DNA from 4 places in the Terribacillus sp. DMT04 genome. Region 1 is predicted to be linked to each of the others. Evidence: a T-box and tRNA genes for the amino acid it is inferred to sense, from the RefSeq annotation. Region 1 holds a T-box; the other regions hold tRNA genes.
What was found. A T-box is a leader RNA that pairs with one kind of tRNA and senses whether it is charged. The one in region 1 lies ahead of leuS (leucine--tRNA ligase), so its partner is inferred to be a tRNA-Leu.

Region 1 (5,851 bases):
TTTCTCTAATTCTTCTTTTGATGCATCATGCGGCACCGTTACTTTTGCCCGCAGCTTGCCCATCGCCTGTAATACAATCTCAACTTCTTGTTCAATGAGTTTCGACTCATCATATACCGGCCATGCTGCATACGTGATTGTATCTTCATAACCCAGCTTACTCCACAACTCTTCCGTAAGATGCGGTGCAACTGGAGAAAGCATCTTTACGAAACCTTCCGCAAATTCCTGCGGGATAACTGAAGCTTTATAACAATCGTTGATAAAGACCATCATCTGAGAGATACCCGTGTTAAAGCGCAGTGCCTCGAAATCCTCTGTCACTTTTTTCACTGTTTCATGATAGCTCTTCTGCAGTTCATCGGCTTCTGTATCTTGGATTTTATCAGAAAGCTCTCCTTCTTCTGTTACAAACAGACGCCATACGCGGTCAAGGAAGCGTCGGGAACCGTCTAACCCATTTGTAGACCACGCAATAGAAGCATCCAAAGGACCCATGAACATTTCGTACATACGAAGCGTATCCGCACCATGTGAGTCAATGACATCATCCGGGTTTACAACATTCCCTTTGGACTTACTCATCTTCTCATTATTCTCTCCAAGAATCATGCCTTGGTTATACAGCTTCTGGAAAGGTTCTTTTGTTGGTACTGCACCAATATCGTATAAGAATTTGTGCCAGAAACGCGCATACAGCAAGTGGAGTACAGCATGCTCTTGCCCACCAATATAAACGTCCACCGGAAGCCATTCCTTCAGCGTGTCGAAGTCAGCAAGTTTATCTGCATTCTTCGGATCGATATAACGAAGGAAGTACCAGCTGCTGCCTGCCCATTGCGGCATTGTATGCGTTTCGCGCTTCCCTTTCATACCTGTTTCCGGATCTGTTACATTCACCCAGTCAGTAATGTTAGCAAGCGGTGACTCTCCAGTACCTGAAGGTTTAATTTCATCTGTTTTCGGAAGAACAAGTGGCAGCTCTTCTTCTGGAACGCCTGTCATAGAGCCATCTTCCCAATGAATAACTGGAATCGGTTCTCCCCAATAACGCTGACGGCTGAATAACCAATCACGCAGGCGATAGCTGATTTTCTTTGATCCATGATTGTTTTCTTCCAGCCAGTCAATTGCAGCTGTGATTGCTTCTTCCTTATTCATACCATTTAAGAAATCAGAATTAATATGAGCTCCTTCGCCAGTATGTGCTTCTTTTTCGATATCAGCACCTTCGATTACAGCTTTAATCGGCAAATTGAAAGCTTTGGCAAATTCATAATCACGCTCATCGTGAGCCGGCACTGCCATAATAGCTCCAGATCCGTAGCTCATTAGAACATAATCAGCAATCCAGATTGGCATCTTCTCGCCATTGACAGGATTAATGGCATAAGCACCAGTGGATACGCCTGTTTTTTCTTTCGCAAGGTCAGTCCGCTCTAAATCACTTTTCGCCGCTACCTCCTGCTTATACGTATCTACAGCTTCTCGCTGCGCTTCTGTTGTAATCGTATCAACAAGCGGGTGTTCTGGAGAAATAACAGCGAAAGTCGCTCCGAATAGTGTATCCGGACGTGTAGTAAACACATCAAAACTTTCTTCTGTTCCATCAATACGGAAGGTCACTTCTGCACCTTCTGAACGTCCGATCCAGTTACGCTGCATTTCTTTTAGATTTTCCGGCCAATCAAGTTCATCAAGGTCTTCCAGCAAACGATCTGCATAAGCAGTTATACGAAGCACCCATTGTTTCATCGGCTTTCGGATAACAGGATGGCCGCCTCGTTCACTCTTCCCATCAATAACTTCTTCATTGGAAAGTACCGTGCCCAGCGCTGGACACCAGTTCACAGCCACTTCATCTACATAAGCAAGTCCTTTTTTATACAATTGAAGGAAAATCCACTGCGTCCATTTATAATAATCCGGATCTGTTGTATTAATTTCACGATCCCAGTCATAAGAGAAACCTAGCTCTTTAATCTGTCTCGTAAACGTAGCAATATTCTTCTTCGTAAACTCCTCTGGATCATTACCTGTATCAAGCGCATACTGTTCTGCCGGAAGTCCAAATGCATCCCAGCCGATTGGATGAAGTACTTCATAACCTTGCATCCGTTTCATCCGAGAAAGTATATCAGTTGCCGTATAACCTTCCGGGTGACCGACGTGCAGACCTGCCCCAGATGGATACGGGAACATATCCAGAGCGTACATCTTCGGTTTTTCCGAGGAAGTATTTGTTTTAAATGTTTTGTTTTCTTCCCAATAAGCTTGCCATTTCTTTTCGATTTCATGATGGTTGAATGACATATTGTGTGCCTCCTGTACTCTCTTCAACTTGACTTGAACAATCTGACCGTGAAACAAAGAAAAAGCCTCTCATCCCAATAATGGGACGAGAGACTTCTCCCGCGGTACCACCCAACTTTAGCGCAAATGCGCCCGCTCGACATTCCTTAACGCGGAAAACGGCAAAAAGTACTGGCAGTTCCCTTTTGCAATTATGAAGGCGAGTTCACAAGCTGCTGGGACGGCTTGCACCAAAAGTGCCGTCTCTCTAGACCGAGCTAAACTTGCTACTGCTCCTTCTCCTCATCGTTCACAGTATTGTTGTGTTCAGTGTACGAAACAGTCCCGCGTTTGTCAAGATTCGGCAGCTTCTGTCTGAAATACAGAAACTGCTTCCTGCAAGTCAGTTGTTACACGCTCAAGTTCACTGACTGTTACAGCCAGCTGTTCATAAGCTTCATATTGTTCATTTGTCGAATGATGGACAATATCCGTTTTGGCTGTATTTTCTTGCAACGTGCTGTTGATTTGCTCCATACGGGACAACACGTCACCGCCGAGCCGTTCTGATTGCGTATTTCCGCTTTGAATTTGCTGCAGCCGACCAGATATAGCTTGAAACTTCTCTTCTATTTCGACAAAGGATGTCTCCATGCTTTCCATCGATGCAGCCTCCGCTTTCGCCAGCTCATTTCCGAACTGAACGGCATCCGATAGACTCATTGTGCCTTGGCGAATTGCACCGACCGATTTATAAATAGCATCTGCAGATACTTTTGATTCATCCGCAAGCTTCCGAATTTCATCTGCCACAACTGCAAAGCCTTTCCCAGCTTCCCCGGCCCGTGCAGCCTCTATTGCTGCATTTAAAGCAAGTAAATTGGTCTGCTCTGCCACAGAAGAAACAGAAGCAACCATTTGTTCAATTTGGTGAGAATATTGTGTAAAGTCTCGAAGTGAGGCTTCCATCAGTTCTCTGCTCTCGTTATTCTTCACCGTAAGCTGCTGTTGATTCACTACTGTCTCCCGGCCGCGCGTGGCAGCTCCAGACGCAAGTTTGCCGAGCTCCACAGTTTCTGTCGCAAGTACAGTGTTCGCTTTGCCTTGCTTGTCCATCTGCTCAATCAGTTCCACCGTCTGCTGAAGATCAGCAGATATACGCTGAGAACCGGACGTGATTTCCCCTACAGAAGCAGCAATGTCATTATGCAGCGATTGAAGATCTTGATTATCTTTATCAATCTCTTGTGACATGCCAGCTACCTCATTGCTTGCTTTTTCAATGGAACCAATCAGCCCTTTCAGCTGTTCCGTCATTTGCCCGAATGCTTCGTTCATTTGTTTAATTTCCAAAGAACCAGCCTTATCTATCGGCTCGACAGTCAAATCACCGGCAGCAATTTGATTCGTTCTGGAAGCAAGCGCCAACAAAGGATCTGCAATGGATTTACTTGTTCTTCGTGAAATATAATTTGTGACGACAATAAGCAGCAAAACACCAATTAAAGACACCACAATGACAAACGTTATTTGATTTTGCAAAGCAAGCTGTTCATCTTCATAAGCAGCCGTACTATAGGCGTTTGCCATGTAAACATCATTCAGCAGTCCTTCCACGCGGCTGGATAACCGCAGCGACTCCATCTCGTTTACATTTGTCAGAAGGCTGGTTACGTCCCCTTGCCATTCCTCATACTTCTCCTTACCTGCCTCCAGGTATACTGCAGACTGTCCCTCAGAAGAAGATAAAAGCTGCTCAAAATTTGATTCAGTTCGATCTAAATAGGTGCGCAAATCCGCTGCTGATGTTTCCGTTCGTATCGTGGAAGTATTCCGTAAAACTTGCCCGGCATTATGCAGCTCACTGTCGAGCTGCTGCAGCTGAAGCAGATGCTGTACTTGTTCGTAGCTGGAAGCATTAATACGAATCATACTCATAATGATGAAAGCAATCAGTACAAAAGCAAGCGCACTTGTACAAATAGATTGCCACAATAATTTCCTTGTCAGTTTCATTTGGCTCGCTCCGCTTCTATCAGCTCTTGAGCAGCAGCATGGACTTTGCCCTCCACTTTATCCGTGATGCTGACAACTGCAATCGGACTTAATCCAACTCCTTGCTCTTCTAAGCCCACATTTGCATCACTCGGCAGCTCTTCACCTTTGTCGTCCTGCTTGAGCAGCTCAAAAATAATATGGTCAACTTGCAGCATAGCTGATGTGACGACTGCTTCAGGTTCCAGATAGGCTTGATCGCCGCCAGCTCCAATAGCATAGGCATGTGCCAGTGCAGCTTGTGTTATCACCGCTTTGCCTGCTTTTCCAGGATCAGCAAAAAGTACATCTGCCCCTTCTTTCAGCAGTTCCTTTGATAACTGACTTCCAGCACGCTGATCATCTGGTGACGCTTCTTGGACTAAAAGCCGCGTGTCCGAATTGGTGTTTTCAATCCCTTCTCTAAAACCCGCCAAATACAGACTGTCCGATTCTCCAATAAATCCTATCTTTCCACTCTTAGTGATTGTTGCTGCTGTTACGCCTGCCAAATAGCCAGCTTCTTCTGCATCGAATTGATAGCCAAACAAATTATCCGCTTTTAAATCAGTTCCAAAACTTATGTATGTTATATCAGGATTGGCTTTGGCCTGTTCAGCGACAGCGTCTCCTGCTTCAGCTTCAAGTGTGATGATTATATTCATCTTTTCTCCCGCCAGCTCTTGAAGTGCCTTTTCATATGACATGTCTGCCGTAATTTCTTTATATGTATAAATAATATCGAGCCTGTCTCTTGCTTTTGTAAGCCCATCGATTGCCAGGTCATTCAATTCCTGATCCCCGAGACCTGCTTCTGTCAGAACGATTCCTACACGTTTCTCTTCATCCAATTTAGCTGCAGCTGGATTAGCAGCACACCCAGCTAAATAGCAGAGGATGAGGACGCATATAGGTAATAGGATACGCTTAAACATGTATTTGTGCCCCCTTCATGTTACTACCTCCCCTACTATGGTCCTTATTCCGACAAGTTTCTACATGTCTTCCGTTAAGTATTTGTAAATTTTCTTTTACAAAAGAGAGATTTGATTTGCTAAATAACCGCAGGTAGCGTAAAAATAAGAGAGAACAATTTGTCAGAGAGAGGATTCATGGAAATGTTAAAACATGTTATTGCTTACGCGCACGAACTGATGGAACAAGTCATTCATCCAGGAGATACCGTCATTGATGCAACTTGCGGTAACGGAAACGATACACTCGTATTGAGCCGGTTAGTTGGAGATAAAGGAAAGGTGCTGGCATTCGATATACAGGAACAAGCAATCGAAATGACAAGCAAACACCTAACGATGCATGATGTTACAAATACAACGTTGATTCTGGACAGCCACCAGCGCGTCGACCATTATATAACCGCTGAGGATGAAGGAAAACTTGCGGGCGCTATTTTTAACCTCGGTTACCTTCCAGGCAGCAGCAAAGCCATTACAACAAATGCTGAAAGTACCATTACAGCTATTGAGAAGATTCGCCACAGCATGAAACCTGGAGGAAGAATTGT
Region 2 (5,851 bases), 1.4 Mb from region 1:
CCGGGATGGACGCACCGCTGGTGCACCAGTTGTTCCGCCAGGAGCATAGCTGGGTAGCTACGTGCGGAAGGGATAAGTGCTGAAAGCATCTAAGCATGAAGCCCCCCTCAAGATGAGACTTCCCATCATTTTAAATGAGTAAGATCCCTCAGAGACGATGAGGTAGATAGGTTCGAGGTGGAAGCGTGGTGACACGTGCAGCTGACGAATACTAATCGATCGAGGACTTAACTAAAAACGAAAAGCGAAAGAAACCGTTTAGAAACGGAGGAATAAGTGAGAAAGCCCGGAGTGAAGTGTATTTCTTCACGCAGGGATTTATCGCTTAAGCCGTAGTTTCTGGTTTCTGTAGCTGGATCTAGCTCAACGCAGCTAGAACTTAGTAAGTCAACGCCAAAGACCAAGCACTCCGGTGCTTGGCAGCGCATGAGATGTAAAAGCATGAAGTTTCTTATCTAGTTTTGAGGGTTCATCCAATTGAATTCTTGATTTGTCTGGTGGTAATAGCGAAGAGGTCACACCTGTTCCCATGCCGAACACAGCAGTTAAGCTCTTCAGCGCCGATGGTAGTTGGGTTCGCCCTGCGAGAGTAGGACGCTGCCAGGCAATCTTGATTATTCCACAGTAGCTCAGTGGTAGAGCTATCGGCTGTTAACCGATCGGTCGCAGGTTCGAATCCTGCCTGTGGAGCCATGGAGAGCTGTCCGAGTGGCCGAAGGAGCACGATTGGAAATCGTGTAGACTGTTAACGCGGTCTCGAGGGTTCGAATCCCTCGCTCTCCGCCATAAGACTTACATAGATGGCCCGTTGGTCAAGCGGTTAAGACACCGCCCTTTCACGGCGGTAACACGGGTTCGAATCCCGTACGGGTCACCATTATACTTTATCAAGACCAATCCTGGAGGATTAGCTCAGCTGGGAGAGCATCTGCCTTACAAGCAGAGGGTCGGCGGTTCGAGCCCGTCATCCTCCACCATATGAATTTAACTTCATATCTATTACCTTTTATTATCGCGGGGTGGAGCAGGGGTAGCTCGTCGGGCTCATAACCCGAAGGTCGCAGGTTCAAATCCTGCCCCCGCAACCATATTAGTTCACTTTCTACGTCGGCTTGCTTCTTAGCAGTGAACAAGGGGAGTACTCGAAGAGTGCAACCATATTATCTTTTAAAGGGAGTACCTGAAAGGTGCAACCATATTAGTTCACTTTCTACGTCGACTTGCTTCTTAGCTAGTGAAATTGATAATCTATTAAGTGGTCCGGTAGTTCAGTTGGTTAGAATGCCTGCCTGTCACGCAGGAGGTCGCGGGTTCGAGTCCCGTCCGGACCGCCACTTATACAACATGTATATCTTATGTATGGCTCGGTAGCTCAGTCGGTAGAGCAACGGACTGAAAATCCGTGTGTCGGCGGTTCGATTCCGTCCCGAGCCACTCTAATCGGAGGGATAGCGAAGTTGGCCAAACGCGGCGGACTGTAAATCCGCTCCCATCGGGTTCGTAGGTTCGAGTCCTACTCCCTCCACCATAGGGGTATAGTTCAATGGTAGAACAACGGTCTCCAAAACCGTCGATGTGGGTTCAACTCCTACTACCCCTGCCATTTTATTTTAATTCTATGGCGGTCGTGGCGAAGTGGTTAACGCACCGGATTGTGGCTCCGGCATTCGTGGGTTCAATCCCCATCGATCGCCCTCTATATAGCTTTTAGGCTATAGCCAAGAAAAAGGGTAGGATTCCTAGTGGAATCCTATGCCTATATCTTATGCGAAAGTAGTTCAGTGGTAGAACACCACCTTGCCAAGGTGGGGGTCGCGGGTTCGAATCCCGTCTTTCGCTCCATAATATTGGCGGCATAGCCAAGTGGTAAGGCAAAGGTCTGCAACACCTTGACCACCGGTTCAAATCCGGTTGCCGCCTCCATTGCATTTGCAATATGCCGGTGTGGCGGAATTGGCAGACGCGCACGACTCAAAATCGTGTTCCGCAAGGAGTGCCGGTTCGACCCCGGCCACCGGTATCATCAGACAGTATGCCAAAGCTGTCAAATTAAGACGCTAACGTTAAGTTAGGGTCTTTTTTGCGTTCAATTATTTATTAAAAGATATAGATGGGACGTATACTATGTATCAGGTCAAGCAGTTTCTCTTACTAGGGTAAAGAACTTTGAAGAGGATTATTCTATGTAAAAAGTGAAGATAAATTATCGAAGTAATTTCCGGGAGATAATAAACATAGATTTTAGGAATGAGTTTGGATTCACTTGATAGAACGATGTAAATATCCTCCTCTTCATTACTAGTTACAGGAGTATCAAATTTAGGTGCATAGGTTTACTTAAGAGCTGTTATAACTGCTGCTGCTGATTCATTAGAAAGTGCTTTTGTATAGTTAGTTCTTGATTTATTAAGTAGTAGCAATAATGCAGATTTGTATTATAAAAGCGTTGTTTGATTGAGCTTGTGAATTTTCCTGCGTTTTTCTGTTTTGTCCCGCTTAAGTAAAACCGTTAAGCTATTCGTCATGTTTATTTACTCAGAAATTTTAGCTGTTAATATTATCTGGAGGAGAATGTGTATGGCTCAAATATCAATTCAGGAATTAACTGTAAAAAATATGTATGCATGTCTAAACCTAAAGCTAGCAGAGGATCAAGTTGCTCGAATTGCTCCTAATGTCTACTCTATTGCAGAGTCTAAGGTACATTCCAATTTTACACCGTACGCCATACATTTGGATGATGAAGTTATAGGTTTTGTGATAACGGAATATGATCCAGACGAGATTGAAGAAAGGAAGCATTGGATTCCTAGATTTATGATTGATGTCTCTTATCAAAGAAAAGGATACGGGAAAGAGGCAATGCAGCAAGTCATAGATATGCTTAATAAGAATGATGACTGTCATTATATTGGTCTTTCAACAGAACCAGATAATTATTCGGCACTTCGATTTTATGAATCACTTGGATTCATAAACACAGGCGAGTTGTTAGAGGAAAGTGAAACTATTTTACTTTTAAAAGTTAGTCGGTAACCTTTGATAAATATCTTATTAGAAAGATAAAGTGAACAATAGCATTCTTCAACAAACTGCAGTACTTTAGTCTGAGAATATTTATTAAGGCGTTTGCTAAACAAGCATCCTCTCTTACCTATAAGAACAAAAGGAGTTAGGTGAATGCGCTCACCTAACTCCTTTTTAATTAATTGATTTTCTCAGCTTTACGAAGAGGAAGTACTTCCATATCGACAGCTAAGTTTTCTTTTCTATTTTTGCTTCCTTTCCAGAAGAACAGAGCAGTGATGATGGCTGTTATGATAATACCTCCTGTATGTGCTGTCCCATAGGATAAGCCAAAACCGAGATTACTATCGTAAAGGATGTAAGTTAACACCATATCAGTAATGAATAACGCTGGAAGTAAGGCGATGAAGTAGTTTTTCTTTTTCACAAACAGATACATGGTGCCGATCCAAAGAGCAAGTGCTGCCGTTCCTTGGTTGGCAAATGAGAAATAGCGCCATAAGAGATTAAAATCAATGGTTGTTAACCAGTAGGAAACTACAAACATCGGAATCGCAATCGCTAACCGTTTTGCTGTTTTGGTCTGGCTTATATTGATGTAATCGGCAATAATATTTCGTGCTGCTCGGAACGCTGTATCACCAGAGGTAATTGGTAACACTACTGCACCAAGAACGGCTATTGTACCGCCAACCGCTCCTAGTAAGGTCATGGAGATTTCACTAACTACCAGGGAAGCTGTACCCTCATTTATTAACCCTTGCAGACTTTGTCCATCAAAGATTGTCATTGCGGCGGCTGCCCATATCATTGCGATAACACCTTCGGCAATCATCATGCCGTAAAAAATATAACGTCCTTGTTTTTCATTTTGTGTTGTTCTTGAGATAAGTGGAGATTGTGTTGCGTGAAATCCTGATAATGCACCACAAGTAATTGTTAAGAATAGTATCGGAAATATGGGTGAATTAGCCGGGTGCATATTTGTTAATGATAATTCAGGGATTGAATAGCCTTTAATTAATAACGCGGCACCTACAGCGATTGTACCAATAATTAATAGAGCTCCAAAATACGGATAGACGCGCCCAATAATCTTATCAATTGGGAGAATAGTAGATAAAAAATAATAAGCAAAGATAACGAGAATAATAGCTACTAAAGCAACCCTGCCATCAATTAAATTATGCAATAGTGAGGCTGGTGTTGTAACAAATACGGTACCAACCAGCAATAAAAGCAGTAAAGCAAAAACGTTCACTAAATGACGGGAAACTTTGCCTAGAAACTTTCCGGCAAGTTCCGGAATATGAGCACCTCTATTACGAATGGAGATCATGCCAGTTAAGTAATCATGTACTGCTCCAGCAAAGATTGAACCAAGTACAATCCATAAGAATGCTGCAGGGCCGTACAATGCGCCCATAATGGGACCAAAGATAGGACCAGTACCGGCTATATTTAGTAATTGGATTAATGCATTTTTCTGTTTGTTCATTGGTACATAATCGACACCGTCCTTATTAGCATATGCTGGTGTCTGTCGTTGTTCATTCGGTCCAAATACCTTCTCAACGTACTTTCCATACGTGAAATACGCAGCAACCAATGCTAGTATCGCTACAAAAAAAGTAATCATATTGTTCCCCTCCATCAATACATTTGTAAACGTTTTCATCATTATATTATAAAAGACATTCAAAAATCCAGTTATTTTAAGCATCAATTATTTTAATGTATGAAGAGCATATTTTTTGCGGCGCACATTCTTAAGGAGAAATGATTTGTACATGCAATTGAAGATACAGAGGTTGACATGTAAGAGACCGCTTTTATGTTGAATTATCGCCTTAAGCACTTTAGTTTAATTTCGAGTTGTATAAAGCTACAATAATAATTGTATTTAAATATATATACAGGATAGATAAACTTAATTAGATTTTAGGAAGCTTTGAGAAAAGGAATGACTTTTTAGGAAGCAACTAATACTAGATCTTGCAGATATATCTTGTAAAAAGGGAGTGCTAATGATGCGTGCAATTATTATTAATGAATATGGCAGTAAAGATGTGTTGAAAGAGCAAGAGCTGCCGAAACCAGAATTAAAGGCAAACCAAGTACTTGTTGAGGTTTATGCTACTTCTATTAATCCGATTGATTGGAAGCTTCGTGCAGGGTACTTGAAGCAGATGCTTGACTGGTCATTCCCCATTATCCTCGGTTGGGATGTTGCAGGTAAAATCGTAGAAGTTGGGGATGAAGTGAAGGATTATCAGGTTGGGGATGAAGTTTTTGCGCGACCGGATACAACCCGAGAAGGTACTTATGCGGAATTTACGACTGTGGATGAGGAATTGCTGGCGAAAAAGCCTAGCAACCTGACGTTTGAAGAAGCTGCTTCTATTCCGCTAGCAGGCTTAACCGCTTGGCAATGTTTAGTGGATAATACAAAAGTGAAGCAAGGAGATAAAGTACTTATCCAAGCAGGTGCTGGCGGTGTAGGAAGCTTAGCCATTCAAATGGCAAAACATTTGGGAGCGTATGTCGCTACAACTGCAAGTGAAAAAAATGAAGCATATGTCAAAGAGCTAGGTGCAGATGAATTCATTGATTACCGCACACAACAGTTTGAAGAAGAATTAAGTGATTATGATGCAGTTGTTGACACAATGGGCGGAGACATTCTAGATAAAAGCTTCCAAATATTAAAGTCTGGCGGCAGACTGGTGACGATTGCCGGACAACCGGATGAAGAATTAGCAGAAAAGCATCAAGTAACAGCAAGCTCTTATTGGTTAACGCCAAATGGTAAACAATTAGGTGA
Region 3 (5,851 bases), 1.4 Mb from region 1:
GTACTGCACCGTCAGAAGCTGTTACTGTTATTCATGATCTAACAGCACCTGAACTGAGCATTACAGCTCCTGAGGATGCTAGCAAAACCAATAAGGAGACTGTCACTGTGACAGGTACCGTGACAGATGATTATTTGGATAAGCTGACAATCAATGGTGCGAAAGCAAATGTGAAAGAAGATGGCACATTCTCTAAGCGTATTCTTTTGGAGGAAGGTGCAAATAAAATAAAGGTAGTTGCAACAGACCAAGCGGGTAACAAAACGAAACAGGTGATCCATTTAGAGGCGGATTACACAGCACCAGTGCTGGAAAATGTGCAGCCAGCTCAAGATACAAACTTGCAGCCTGGGGAGACTGTTGTCATTTCCTTCGAGTCAGAGCCTGGACTAGAAGATGCGACCTTCTATTTGAAGGCGCCGCTAACGAACTTCCGGACAACAGCACAAGCAACAGAATTGCCGATGCGTGAGACAGAAGATGGTCATTATGTAGGCTACTGGACAGCAACGTCTTCTGCGAAACTGGATGGAGCGGACATTGTTGTGAAAGCAACAGATGCATTTGGCAACAAGACGGAGGCAACAGCGTCAGGGAAGGTATTTGTAGAATAAACAAGGAAGGACCCGTCATCACGACGGGTCCTTCTTCTTATATGCCAATGGAAATATATTTTGTTTCTAAATAAGGCTCAATGCCCTCAATCCCGCCTTCGCGGCCGATTCCGCTTTCCTTCATGCCGCCAAACGGAGCTTGTACAGCGGATGGACCGCCATCATTCCAGCCGATAATTCCGTATTTTAAGTTCTCTGCGATATACAGACCGCGGCGGTAGTTTTCAGTGAAGAAATATGCTGCTAAGCCGAATGGCGTGTCATTTGCCAAACGGATTGCTTCGTCAATGTCAGAATAAGTTGTAATCGGTGCGACGGGTCCGAACGTTTCTTCGTGCATGATATCCATGTCATCTGTTACTTGGTCCAGGACAGTTGGATGGACGAAGAAGCAGCCTTTATCGGTATCGGCATCAAAGGTACCACCGGTAAGTACTTTTGCACCTTTGGACTTGGCATCTTCGATTTGAGCTGTGATCTTATCAAAGCCCTTTTTATTGATAATTGGCCCGATTGCAACATCATCTTCTGTGCCTGCGCCGACTTTTAAATCAGCTGCTGCTTTTGTGAATGCAGTTGTGAACGCTTCTTTGACTGATTCATGAACGAGCAGCCGATTCGCGCACACACACGTTTGACCGGCGTTGCGGAACTTGGAAGCTAGAGCATGATTTACGGCTCTATCAATATCTGCATGTTCATCGACAATAAGCGGAGCATGTCCCCCAAGTTCCATTGATACATGTTTCACGCTATCAGCACTTTGTTTTATGAGCAGCTTCCCTACAGGAGTGGACCCAGTAAAGGAAATTTTACGGATATGCGGATGATCGGTGAAAATTTTGCCAACTTTTTTACCGTCAGCATTTGTATATTGGATAACATCTTCTGGTATGCCAGCTTCATGTGCCAATTCCACAAGGCGGATAGCTGTTAGTGGTGTGTCTGGAGCTGGCTTTATAATGAATGTACAGCCCGCGGCTAGTGCGGGTGCAGCTTTTCTTGTAATCATTGCTGCAGGGAAATTCCATGGTGTAATCGCTGCAACGGGACCGACAGCCTCTCGCGTGACGAGCATGCGCTTATCTGTAGTAGAAGCGGGGATTGTGCGGCCGTAAACACGTTTAGCTTCTTCAGCGAACCATTCAATATAACCGGCAGCGTATAATACTTCCCCTTCAGCTTCTTTGAGCGGTTTACCGTTTTCGGCTGTCATTAAGGCAGCAAGCTCCGCTTTATTTTCGATGATCAAGTCATGCCAGGCACGAAGCAGCTTGCTGCGATGTGTAGCAGAGGTTTTGGACCAGTCAGGAAAAGCTTGATGAATTTTCTCGATTTTATCATTGATTGTTTTGTCTGAATCAATTTGCACTTTTTCAATTAATTCTCCGGTAGCTGGATTTGTTACATCGAAAGTTTGTGTCATTTTGTATGCTCCTTTTTCGTCTTTTTATAGCAAATGACTAGCAATTAAATTTTCTATCTTACAAAAGAAATTATATCTTTTTCTCTATATTCCTGTTTTTAGAACAAAATATGCAAGAATATCAGAGAATGTTATAGAGGCTGAAAACGTTGATATGACGCGGTTTATATAGCCATTCAGGGGAGTGAGAGAGAAGAGTAGTTATCAGAATAAAAAGAAATCTATAAAATGGGTTTACAAATGGTTGCATCCCTGTATATAATAACTCTTGTCAGTTTCGAGTTACGAAAAACACAACGATGACAAACAGACAATCTGGCCCGTTGGTCAAGCGGTTAAGACACCGCCCTTTCACGGCGGTAACACGGGTTCGAATCCCGTACGGGTCATCAAGTTGGAGGATTAGCTCAGCTGGGAGAGCATCTGCCTTACAAGCAGAGGGTCGGCGGTTCGAGCCCGTCATCCTCCACCACTTGCTTGATAAAAAAACATTGAAAAAGATGTTGACAAGCTAAATCCCACATGTTAAGATATCATTCGTGGCGGTTGAAACAAACAAATTTAATAACACGCCGGTCTAGCTCAATTGGTAGAGCAACTGACTTGTAATCAGTAGGTTGGGGGTTCAAGTCCTCTGGCCGGCACCAGATAGTTTGGAGGGATAGCGAAGTTGGCCAAACGCGGCGGACTGTAAATCCGCTCCCATCGGGTTCGTAGGTTCGAGTCCTACTCCCTCCACCATCTATATTGGGCTATAGCCAAGCGGTAAGGCAACGGGTTTTGGTCTCGTGATCGTTGGTTCGAATCCAGCTAGCCCAGCCATTTGATTTCTTACACAATAGAATGTTTTTGAGCCATTAGCTCAGTTGGTAGAGCATCTGACTTTTAATCAGAGGGTCGAAGGTTCGAGTCCTTCATGGCTCACTTTATAGATCAGTTCTTGTAACTGCTTCTATTGCGCGGGTGTGGTGGAATTGGCAGACACGCTAGACTTAGGATCTAGTGCTTCGGCGTGGGGGTTCAAGTCCCTCCACCCGCATCATAAATACTTCTGCAGGGCGGAAGTAGTTCAGTGGTAGAACACCACCTTGCCAAGGTGGGGGTCGCGGGTTCAAATCCCGTCTTCCGCTCCACATGGGGCCTTAGCTCAGCTGGGAGAGCGCCTGCTTTGCACGCAGGAGGTCAGCGGTTCGATCCCGCTAGGCTCCATCCATATAAGTCGTCCAATAGGACGGCTTTTTTTATTTGCACAGGAGACATACTCCTGTGCTTTTTTTGTTTATCCCAGCATCTCTGGGGAAAAATAGCAGAAGAGATGCTAACTGGAGGGATGAAGATGGAAGAGAAACATACATATAATCGAAGAAATTGTCTTTCGGGTATCTTATTCGGTTTTGGGTTAGCTGCATTTGTTGATGAAGCTGTTTTTCATCAACTGCTGCACTGGCATCATTTTTATGATTTGTCTACTACGAGCTGGGGGCTGATCTCCGACGGCTTTTTCCATGCTTTCAGCTGGTTTGCTACTGTTGGCGGTTTGTTCTTGCTGGCAGACTTGCGCAGACGCAAAAAGATGATACCTATGCTATGGTGGGGAATGGTTCTTTTAGGAAGTGGTGTTTTTCAGTTGTATGATGGTATCATCCAGCATAAGGTGATGCGACTTCACCAAATTCGTTATGGTGTAGACAATATTTTTTATTATGACTTGGTTTGGAATGGAATAGGAGCAGTGCTGCTGATTGTTGGAGTATTGCTTGTCTGGCTATCCAGGAGGAAAAAGCATGCACAATGATAAACTGGCATTAATCATAGCTTTCTTAGCGATTCTTGGCTATTTGCTGGCAATGAAATTTTCAGCGAGAAAGTTTGAGGCATGGCCAATTTATCGGCTGCTCCTGTTTGGGGCTGGTGTTGCAGTTGGGATTCAGGCGCTTGCTGGGCCAGTAGCGATGCATGCACATCATAGTTTTGTTTTCCACATGCTGGGTCATTTGCTACTTGGTATGCTTGCTCCGCTGCTAATCGTTTTGTCGCGTCCTCTTACGCTGCTTCTGCGTGCACTGCCGCAAAGGCGAGGGCAAGCTGTATCCCGTCTATTTCGCAGTATGTATGCTCGGTTTCTAATTCATCCTGTTACTGCCGCTGTATTGAATATCGGCGGTCTATGGGTTCTGTATACGACTTCTTTGTATCATTATATGCATCAAGTAAATTGGGTATCATTCTTGGTTCATGTGCATGTATTTGCAGCGGGATACTTGTTTACGATGGCCATGCTGTATACAGATCCAGTTCCTTATCGAAAAAGCTATCTTTTCCGCGCTTTTGTGTTCGTCGGAGCGCTGGCAGGACACGGCATATTGTCCAAGTACCTCTATGCTAATCCGCCGACTGGTGTAGATGCTGATGAAGCGCAAGAAGGAGCAATACTGATGTACTATGGCGGTGACCTTGTTGATCTTATCTTGATTGTGATTCTGTGCTGGCAATGGTATCGGGCGGCAGCGCCGGAGCATAAATTATCTGCAAGCGAGGCTAGGACGTAACTGTTTAAGCTATATGAAAATCCAAACAATACTGCAATTAGCAGCATTGTTTGGATTTTTTGCATGAAAGAGTATGGATTTAGTAATTGTTCGCTTTTAGTATGCATAATCTTGGTTTGTTCTAGAATCTTTTCATGTTTTGCAAACTATTCGGCAAAATACTTCTGTAAACGATTTACATAGTGTCAAGACACATGTAAACTAGTGATGTTAAATACTAGAATGTAGAGGTGCTGGAATGGATCATACAGTAGAGGGGCGTCAAACGACAAGTAAGCCTATGTCCGAACGCAAGCTGCTTGGTATTGTTGGTACTGGCTGGTTATTTGATGCAATGGATGTGGGGATTTTATCTTTTATTATCACTGCGCTAACACTAGATTGGGGTTTAACCCCGCAGCAAGCGGGCTGGATTGGCAGCGTCAATAGTATCGGTATGGCTGTTGGAGCTTTTGTATTTGGTATTATGGCGGATAAAATTGGCCGCCGGACTGTATTTATGATCACAATCTTAATCTTTTCTATCTGTAGCGGCTTGTCAGCTCTGGCAGCGTCTTATCTCATTTTTATTGTCCTTCGTTTCTTTATTGGTGCAGGACTTGGCGGAGAGCTGCCGGTAGCTTCTACGCTTGTATCCGAGTCCGTAGCGCCGGAAAGACGCGGACGCATGGTTGTTTTACTGGAAAGTTTCTGGGCAGTCGGCTGGCTGGCAGCAGCCATAATTTCTTATTTTGTCATCCCAGCTTTCGGCTGGCGGGTTGCGCTCCTGCTGACAGCGATTCCAGCTCTTTTTGCCGTGCTGCTTCGCAAGAATCTCCCTGATTCACCTTCCTATACAAAGTTAAAGGAGAAGACATCAGTCGTGGCAGGGATTCGTCAGCTGCTGGCAAAAGGTTTTGCGAAAAGAAGCGCGATGCTGTGGATAGTGTGGTTCTGTATCATGCTGAGTTATTATGGCATGTTCTTATGGCTGCCTAGTGTAATGGTGGAAAAGGGATTTGATATGGTACGCAGCTTTGAGTATGTGATGATTATGACGCTTGCGCAGCTTCCGGGTTATTTCTCAGCAGCATGGCTTATTGAGAAAGTTGGACGCAAGCCAATTTTGATTATCTTTTTAATCGGTACAGCAATCAGTGCGGTGTTGTTTGGTAATGCAGAATCGGCTGCCATGCTGTTGATTTCAGGTATGCTGCTTTCCTTCTTTAATCTTGGAGCGTACGGCATTCTTTACGCCTACACACCGGAGCAATATCCAACGG
Region 4 (5,851 bases), 1.4 Mb from region 1:
GAGCAGGCAGGCATTCTTCCAGAAGATCATTGATATGCTTTCACTGATGGGGGGAGATGGCAATGACTTTTCGTCAGTTCGCGTTTAGGAACGTATTACGCAACAAGCGACTGTATATTGCATATTTCCTCAGCAGTCTGTTTACGGTAATGGTATTCTTCACTTTTGCCATCTTTGCATTCCATCCAGCTTTTTCAGGAGGCTCTATTAATAAGAATGTAATGATCGGAATGGCTGCTTCTGGCGGAATCATTTATGTGTTTTCTTTCTTCTTTATTCTCTATTCAATGAGCGCTTTCATTCAATCGAGAAAGAAAGAATTTGGTTTGCTAATTAATCTTGGTGCTTCAAACAAGCAAATTCGGATTATGGTATTTTTGGAGAATATCTTAATTGGATTCTTTTCTACAGTTGGCGGAATTTTAGCTGGTTTGGTTTTTGCAAAAGCGATTCTTTTAATTGCGGAAAATGTACTAATCATTGACGAATCGCTCGATTTTTATTTTCCTATGCTTGCGATTGTGGTGACATTTGTCAGCTTTATGCTCCTGTTTTTCTGTATCTCCATGTTTGTTGCATTCATTTTGCGCACAAATAAATTGGTAGATTTGATTAAAGGTGATAAGCAATCCAAAGGAGAACCAAAAGCGTCTATTGTTCTTTCCATACTTGCAGCTTTACTACTTTTCGCAGGATATGGTACCGCTTTGGCTGTGAAGGGGTTTGGAGTTGTTGCAGCCATGATACCAGTGATCATCGTTGTTACACTGGGGACGTATATTTTATTTACCCAATTGAGTGTGTATTGCATCCGTCTTTTAAAAGATAACAAGTCCATCTTTTGGCGCAAAACAAATATGTTGTTTTTCTCTGATTTATCTTTCCGAATGAAGGACAATGCCAGAACCTTCTTTATGGTGGCGATTATATCAACGGTTGCATTTAGTGCGATTGGAGCACTGTATGGATTTCAGTCGTACCTCACCAAAGGAGTAAAGGAGATGAATCCTTACACCTATACGTATAGTCCGTTTTTGGATGACAGCAAAGAAGTAATTGAAAACGATTTGGAGCAAGTTAATACAATCTTGGAAGAAGAAAACGTAGACGCCGAAATGGAATTGGCAGAGCTCGGCTATTTTGACACAACAGAAGATTTTACGGTTTTAATCGCGAAAGCATCGGTTTACAATCGCTTTGCGGCTTTGATTGACGAAAAGGAGATTCATCCTGAGGATAACGAAGCAATCATAATTGAGCAGAGTGATGCGATGATGACGCAGCAAAAAGCAAGTGAAGTACTGATGAAATCGACGGTCCCATTACAAGATGGCCAGGAGATCCAACCAAGCACTGTTATTAAATCTGCTGTATTAGCTGAAGTGAATGGCTACTATGTCGTAAGCGACGCTGTTTATGAACAGCTGACATTACCAGTTAGAACGGAGACAAATGCGGTATGGCAAGCAAATGGAACAAACGAAGAGCAAGTTATACAGGCGGGAGAAAAATTAGCGCAGCAAGTGGAGCATAAGGTGTTTTCTGTTGATTACGCACTCTATGAAATCAATAAAGCATATGGACCGATTCTATTTATTGGCTTGTTTATTGGCATTGTATTCTTTGTTTCAGCTGGGAGCTTTCTTTATTTCCGACTATTCATGGATATAGATGAAGAAAAGCGCAAGTTCCGCTCGATTGCCAAAATTGGATTAACACAATCTGAGCTGAAGAAAGTCGTTACACGACAGATTGCCATTTTGTTCTTCTCGCCAATTGTTGTCGCGCTTATCCACGGTGCCGTAGCGCTAACTGCATTATCGCGCTTGTTTAACTACAATCTAACTGCAGAAGCTGGCTTTGTATTAGGAAGCTTCGCATTCATCCAGGTAATTTATTTCTTGGTTGTACGATTCTTCTACGTGAAACAAGTGGAGAAGATGATACTTTAAGAAAGGCTTCTTTTTAAAGTGAAGTGTGTATTACGTAGTAAGCGAAACTGAAAGCTGCTGGTATATTGTGTCCAGCGGCTTTTTCTATTGCAGGTACAAGCCTATTCTTAAAATAGGGAAGAGAGCAGGAACTTCTAACTATTCGGCGAGAAGCAGTACGAGCAGCAGTACGAGAATCACTTTGACTGGAAAAGAAGCAAAAGTAGTCAGTGCAGGAATATACAGTTACAAATGTACGAAAAGAGACTGTTACCAGATTTACATCATATATAAAAAAGTGTTGCGTATTTTGGACGTGCAGTATATTATAGTTAAGGTTGTTATATAAAGACTTTGTTAAGTCAGTCGACTTAGCAAAATGCACGTCAGAACAAAAAATAACTTTTCTTAAAAAAACTATTGCATTTCGTCTTTAGAGCATATATAATATAATTTGTCCTTGAGAAAAGGCAACAAGATACATAAGAGGTCTGGTGGTAATAGCGAAGAGGTCACACCTGTTCCCATGCCGAACACAGTAGTTAAGCTCTTCAGCGCCGATGGTAGTTGGGTTCGCCCTGCGAGAGTAGGACGCTGCCAGGCAATCTCGATCATTCCACAGTAGCTCAGTGGTAGAGCTATCGGCTGTTAACCGATCGGTCGCAGGTTCGAATCCTGCCTGTGGAGCCATTGGAGAGCTGTCCGAGTGGTCGAAGGAGCACGATTGGAAATCGTGTAGGCTGCTAACGCGGTCTCGAGGGTTCGAATCCCTCGCTCTCCGCCATAAGACTTACATAAATGGCCCGTTGGTCAAGCGGTTAAGACACCGCCCTTTCACGGCGGTAACACGGGTTCGAATCCCGTACGGGTCACCATTATACTTTATTAAGACCAATCCTGGAGGATTAGCTCAGCTGGGAGAGCATCTGCCTTACAAGCAGAGGGTCGGCGGTTCGAGCCCGTCATCCTCCACCATATGATTTAACTTCATATCTATATTACCTTTTATTATCGCGGGGTGGAGCAGGGGTAGCTCGTCGGGCTCATAACCCGAAGGTCGCAGGTTCAAATCCTGCCCCCGCAACCATATTAGTTCACTTTCTACGTCGGCTTGCTTCTTAGCAGTGAACATGGGGAGTACTCGAAGAGTGCAACCATTATTATCTTTTAAAATGGAGTACCTGAAAGGTGCAACCATTACAGTTCACTTTCTACGTTGATTTACTTCTTAGCTAGTGAAATTGATAATCTATTAAGTGGTCCGGTAGTTCAGTTGGTTAGAATGCCTGCCTGTCACGCAGGAGGTCGCGGGTTCGAGTCCCGTCCGGACCGCCACTTATACAACATGTATATGTTACATATGGCTCGGTAGCTCAGTCGGTAGAGCAACGGACTGAAAATCCGTGTGTCGGCGGTTCGATTCCGTCCCGAGCCACTCTAATCGGAGGGATAGCGAAGTTGGCCAAACGCGGCGGACTGTAAATCCGCTCCCATCGGGTTCGTAGGTTCGAGTCCTACTCCCTCCACCATAGGGGTATAGTTCAATGGTAGAACAACGGTCTCCAAAACCGTCGATGTGGGTTCAACTCCTACTACCCCTGCCATTTTATTTTAATTCTATGGCGGTCGTGGCGAAGTGGTTAACGCACCGGATTGTGGCTCCGGCATTCGTGGGTTCAATCCCCATCGATCGCCCTCTATATAGCTTTCAGGCTATAGCCAAGAAACAGGTAAGGATTCCAACCGGAATCCGATACCTTAAGTTTATGCGAAAGTAGTTCAGTGGTAGAACACCACCTTGCCAAGGTGGGGGTCGCGGGTTCGAATCCCGTCTTTCGCTCCATAATATTGGCGGCATAGCCAAGTGGTAAGGCAAAGGTCTGCAACACCTTGACCACCGGTTCAAATCCGGTTGCCGCCTCCATTGCATTTATAACATGCCGGTGTGGCGGAATTGGCAGACGCGCACGACTCAAAATCGTGTTCCGCAAGGAGTGCCGGTTCGACCCCGGCCACCGGTATCACAAGGCATTATGCCTTAGAAAGGACTTAGGATAATTATTCCTAAGTCCTTTTTTTATTTGTAAAATTTCTCAGCTGCTTAACAAACAAACTTAGCATGTAGGTAAGGTAAAAAAAGAAATGGGGACAACTTCATATGTTACAAAGAGTCGATTCTTTAGATAGTATTATTGCTATTATTCCTGTAATAAAAGCTTCCGTACCAGCAGATTTATCAATAGCAGTATGTGATTTACAAAAGTTCGTTGCCTACTTTCCTGGTGAAGAGATTGATCTGAATATAAAGAAGGGACAAGAACTTAATCCTAAAGAACCGTTAGCTATAGCTATAAGAGAAGATCGTTATTTACAAGAAAATGTACCAGCAGATTTTTATGGCTTTGAGTTTACTGGTACCGCCAATCCGGTACAGGATAGAAAAGGTAACATTATTGGAGGAATTGCAGTTCAATTAAGAAGGCAAACAGAATTGAGAACGATTGCAGACCAAATTTCAATCTCTCTTTCTCAAGCAAATGAACAAATTGATCAGATTAAATCAGGTTCAGCTTCTTTAGAGAGTCACTCCCACGAGTTGCTCAAGCAATCGCACAAAGCTGGTGAAGATGTCAGTCAAACAGCTGAAGTCTTGACTATTATTAAGCAAGTGGCAGATCAGACGAATTTATTAGGATTAAACGCTGCCATTGAAGCTGCGCGTGCCAAGGAATATGGTAAAGGATTTGAAGTTGTAGCCAAAGAAATACGTAAATTATCTAATGAAACTGTTGCATCAACAGACTCTATCAATAAAACAATGAATCAAATGCAACAAACAGCCCAGCAGATGGGAATTTATATAGAAAAGGTAGCAGCTGTTGGAGAAGAACAAGCAAATTCCATTAAACAGACATCCGCTTTTATCGAAGAAATTAAAGTAATGGCAGATAAGCTGAATCAGTTTGCGAATAAGTTGTAGATTTAAAAATCAATATTTTTATAATAAACTGATTGTTATATAAGGGAGGAGAGAACTATAATTTAGTTCTCTTTCCCCCCTTAGTTTTTAAAGCTCAATCATGATTTAGCAGAGGCTTCTTTAACTTGAACAACCACTAGTTCGCAGTGGAAATCAACATTTATAGAACTAACAACACATGGAAGATTCACTTAAAATCAGATGCCACAGAAGATGTTTTGATGCAAGCATAGTTCCTGTTTGACAGAAACTGCTTGTTACAAGGCAATGCAATAAAGAAAATTTATGAGCTTACTTGTACAGGTGATAAAGGTAATTACTTTTGCCTTAAGAGCGGAGAGCATAAACACTTGATGGAGCATATAGGAGTTCAGCGTGAAGTGAAGGATGTCACTTCTGTTAAAATGAACCTTATATCGCTTATTGATAAATGCTTTGAAATTTTTGTGGTTGAGGAATCCTAGGGAGTAAGTTTCAAGTTATTATTTAAAAAGAGCTTCTATCTATAGTAAGATTACAAATGCGTCACAACATAATATACACCAAGGAGGAGAAAGAATCTTGAAAATAATTGTTACCAGTCTATTTGTTAATGATCAAGCCAAGGCATTGACATTTTACTCCGAAATACTAGGCTTTACAAAAAAGAATGACGTCCCCGCAGGAGAATACAGATGGCTAACACTAGTTTCTTCAGATGATCAAGGAGGTACCGAGCTTTTACTCGAACCAAATATTCATCCCGCCGCAAAAGAATATCAGACGAAAATCTTTTCTGAAGGTATACCAGCGACCATGTTTGGGGTTGCTGATATACATCAAGAGTACAAACAGTTAAAGGAAAAAGGCGTGGTATTCACGATGGAACCGACAAAGGTGGGAGAAAACACGATTGCTGTTTTCGATGATACATGTGGTAATCTTATTCAGTTATTGCAGC

Region 2: it has a tRNA-Leu gene. The T-box ahead of leuS (leucine--tRNA ligase) is inferred to sense a tRNA for this amino acid. The anticodon was not compared.
Region 3: it has a tRNA-Leu gene. The T-box ahead of leuS (leucine--tRNA ligase) is inferred to sense a tRNA for this amino acid. The anticodon was not compared.
Region 4: it has a tRNA-Leu gene. The T-box ahead of leuS (leucine--tRNA ligase) is inferred to sense a tRNA for this amino acid. The anticodon was not compared.

Annotation. Positions count from the first base shown of each region.
Region 1 is NZ_CP077639.1:2,285,824-2,291,674, forward strand. It holds gene leuS (leucine--tRNA ligase) at 1-2,313, opposite strand, end outside; T-box leader at 2,392-2,605, opposite strand; gene KS242_RS12100 (methyl-accepting chemotaxis protein) at 2,647-4,308, opposite strand; gene KS242_RS12105 (BMP family ABC transporter substrate-binding protein) at 4,305-5,261, opposite strand; gene KS242_RS12110 (tRNA 5-(aminomethyl)-2-thiouridylate-methyltransferase MnmM) at 5,439-5,851, shown strand, end outside.
Region 2 is NZ_CP077639.1:895,021-900,871, forward strand. It holds rRNA gene KS242_RS04805 (23S ribosomal RNA) at 1-235, shown strand, start outside; rRNA gene rrf (5S ribosomal RNA) at 494-606, shown strand; tRNA gene KS242_RS04815 (tRNA-Asn) at 619-693, shown strand; tRNA gene KS242_RS04820 (tRNA-Ser) at 695-786, shown strand; tRNA gene KS242_RS04825 (tRNA-Glu) at 803-877, shown strand; tRNA gene KS242_RS04830 (tRNA-Val) at 902-977, shown strand; tRNA gene KS242_RS04835 (tRNA-Met) at 1,014-1,088, shown strand; tRNA gene KS242_RS04840 (tRNA-Asp) at 1,258-1,334, shown strand; tRNA gene KS242_RS04845 (tRNA-Phe) at 1,362-1,434, shown strand; tRNA gene KS242_RS04850 (tRNA-Tyr) at 1,443-1,528, shown strand; tRNA gene KS242_RS04855 (tRNA-Trp) at 1,530-1,603, shown strand; tRNA gene KS242_RS04860 (tRNA-His) at 1,622-1,694, shown strand; tRNA gene KS242_RS04865 (tRNA-Gly) at 1,768-1,842, shown strand; tRNA gene KS242_RS04870 (tRNA-Cys) at 1,850-1,923, shown strand; tRNA gene KS242_RS04875 (tRNA-Leu) at 1,939-2,020, shown strand; gene KS242_RS04880 (GNAT family N-acetyltransferase) at 2,578-3,036, shown strand; gene KS242_RS04885 (carbon starvation CstA family protein) at 3,206-4,666, opposite strand; gene KS242_RS04890 (NADP-dependent oxidoreductase) at 5,058-5,851, shown strand, end outside.
Region 3 is NZ_CP077639.1:232,476-238,326, forward strand. It holds gene KS242_RS01300 (S8 family serine peptidase) at 1-614, shown strand, start outside; gene KS242_RS01305 (NAD-dependent succinate-semialdehyde dehydrogenase) at 652-2,040, opposite strand; tRNA gene KS242_RS01310 (tRNA-Glu) at 2,358-2,429, shown strand; tRNA gene KS242_RS01315 (tRNA-Val) at 2,437-2,512, shown strand; tRNA gene KS242_RS01320 (tRNA-Thr) at 2,612-2,687, shown strand; tRNA gene KS242_RS01325 (tRNA-Tyr) at 2,696-2,781, shown strand; tRNA gene KS242_RS01330 (tRNA-Gln) at 2,789-2,862, shown strand; tRNA gene KS242_RS01335 (tRNA-Lys) at 2,892-2,964, shown strand; tRNA gene KS242_RS01340 (tRNA-Leu) at 3,000-3,079, shown strand; tRNA gene KS242_RS01345 (tRNA-Gly) at 3,099-3,173, shown strand; tRNA gene KS242_RS01350 (tRNA-Ala) at 3,177-3,249, shown strand; gene KS242_RS01355 (DUF2243 domain-containing protein) at 3,377-3,835, shown strand; gene KS242_RS01360 (cytochrome c oxidase assembly protein) at 3,825-4,589, shown strand; gene KS242_RS01365 (MFS transporter) at 4,828-5,851, shown strand, end outside.
Region 4 is NZ_CP077639.1:906,569-912,419, forward strand. It holds gene KS242_RS04920 (ABC transporter ATP-binding protein) at 1-88, shown strand, start outside; gene KS242_RS04925 (ABC transporter permease) at 63-1,952, shown strand; rRNA gene rrf (5S ribosomal RNA) at 2,422-2,534, shown strand; tRNA gene KS242_RS04935 (tRNA-Asn) at 2,547-2,621, shown strand; tRNA gene KS242_RS04940 (tRNA-Ser) at 2,624-2,715, shown strand; tRNA gene KS242_RS04945 (tRNA-Glu) at 2,732-2,806, shown strand; tRNA gene KS242_RS04950 (tRNA-Val) at 2,831-2,906, shown strand; tRNA gene KS242_RS04955 (tRNA-Met) at 2,944-3,018, shown strand; tRNA gene KS242_RS04960 (tRNA-Asp) at 3,190-3,266, shown strand; tRNA gene KS242_RS04965 (tRNA-Phe) at 3,294-3,366, shown strand; tRNA gene KS242_RS04970 (tRNA-Tyr) at 3,375-3,460, shown strand; tRNA gene KS242_RS04975 (tRNA-Trp) at 3,462-3,535, shown strand; tRNA gene KS242_RS04980 (tRNA-His) at 3,554-3,626, shown strand; tRNA gene KS242_RS04985 (tRNA-Gly) at 3,700-3,774, shown strand; tRNA gene KS242_RS04990 (tRNA-Cys) at 3,782-3,855, shown strand; tRNA gene KS242_RS04995 (tRNA-Leu) at 3,871-3,952, shown strand; gene KS242_RS05000 (methyl-accepting chemotaxis protein) at 4,090-4,911, shown strand; gene KS242_RS05005 (VOC family protein) at 5,473-5,851, shown strand, end outside.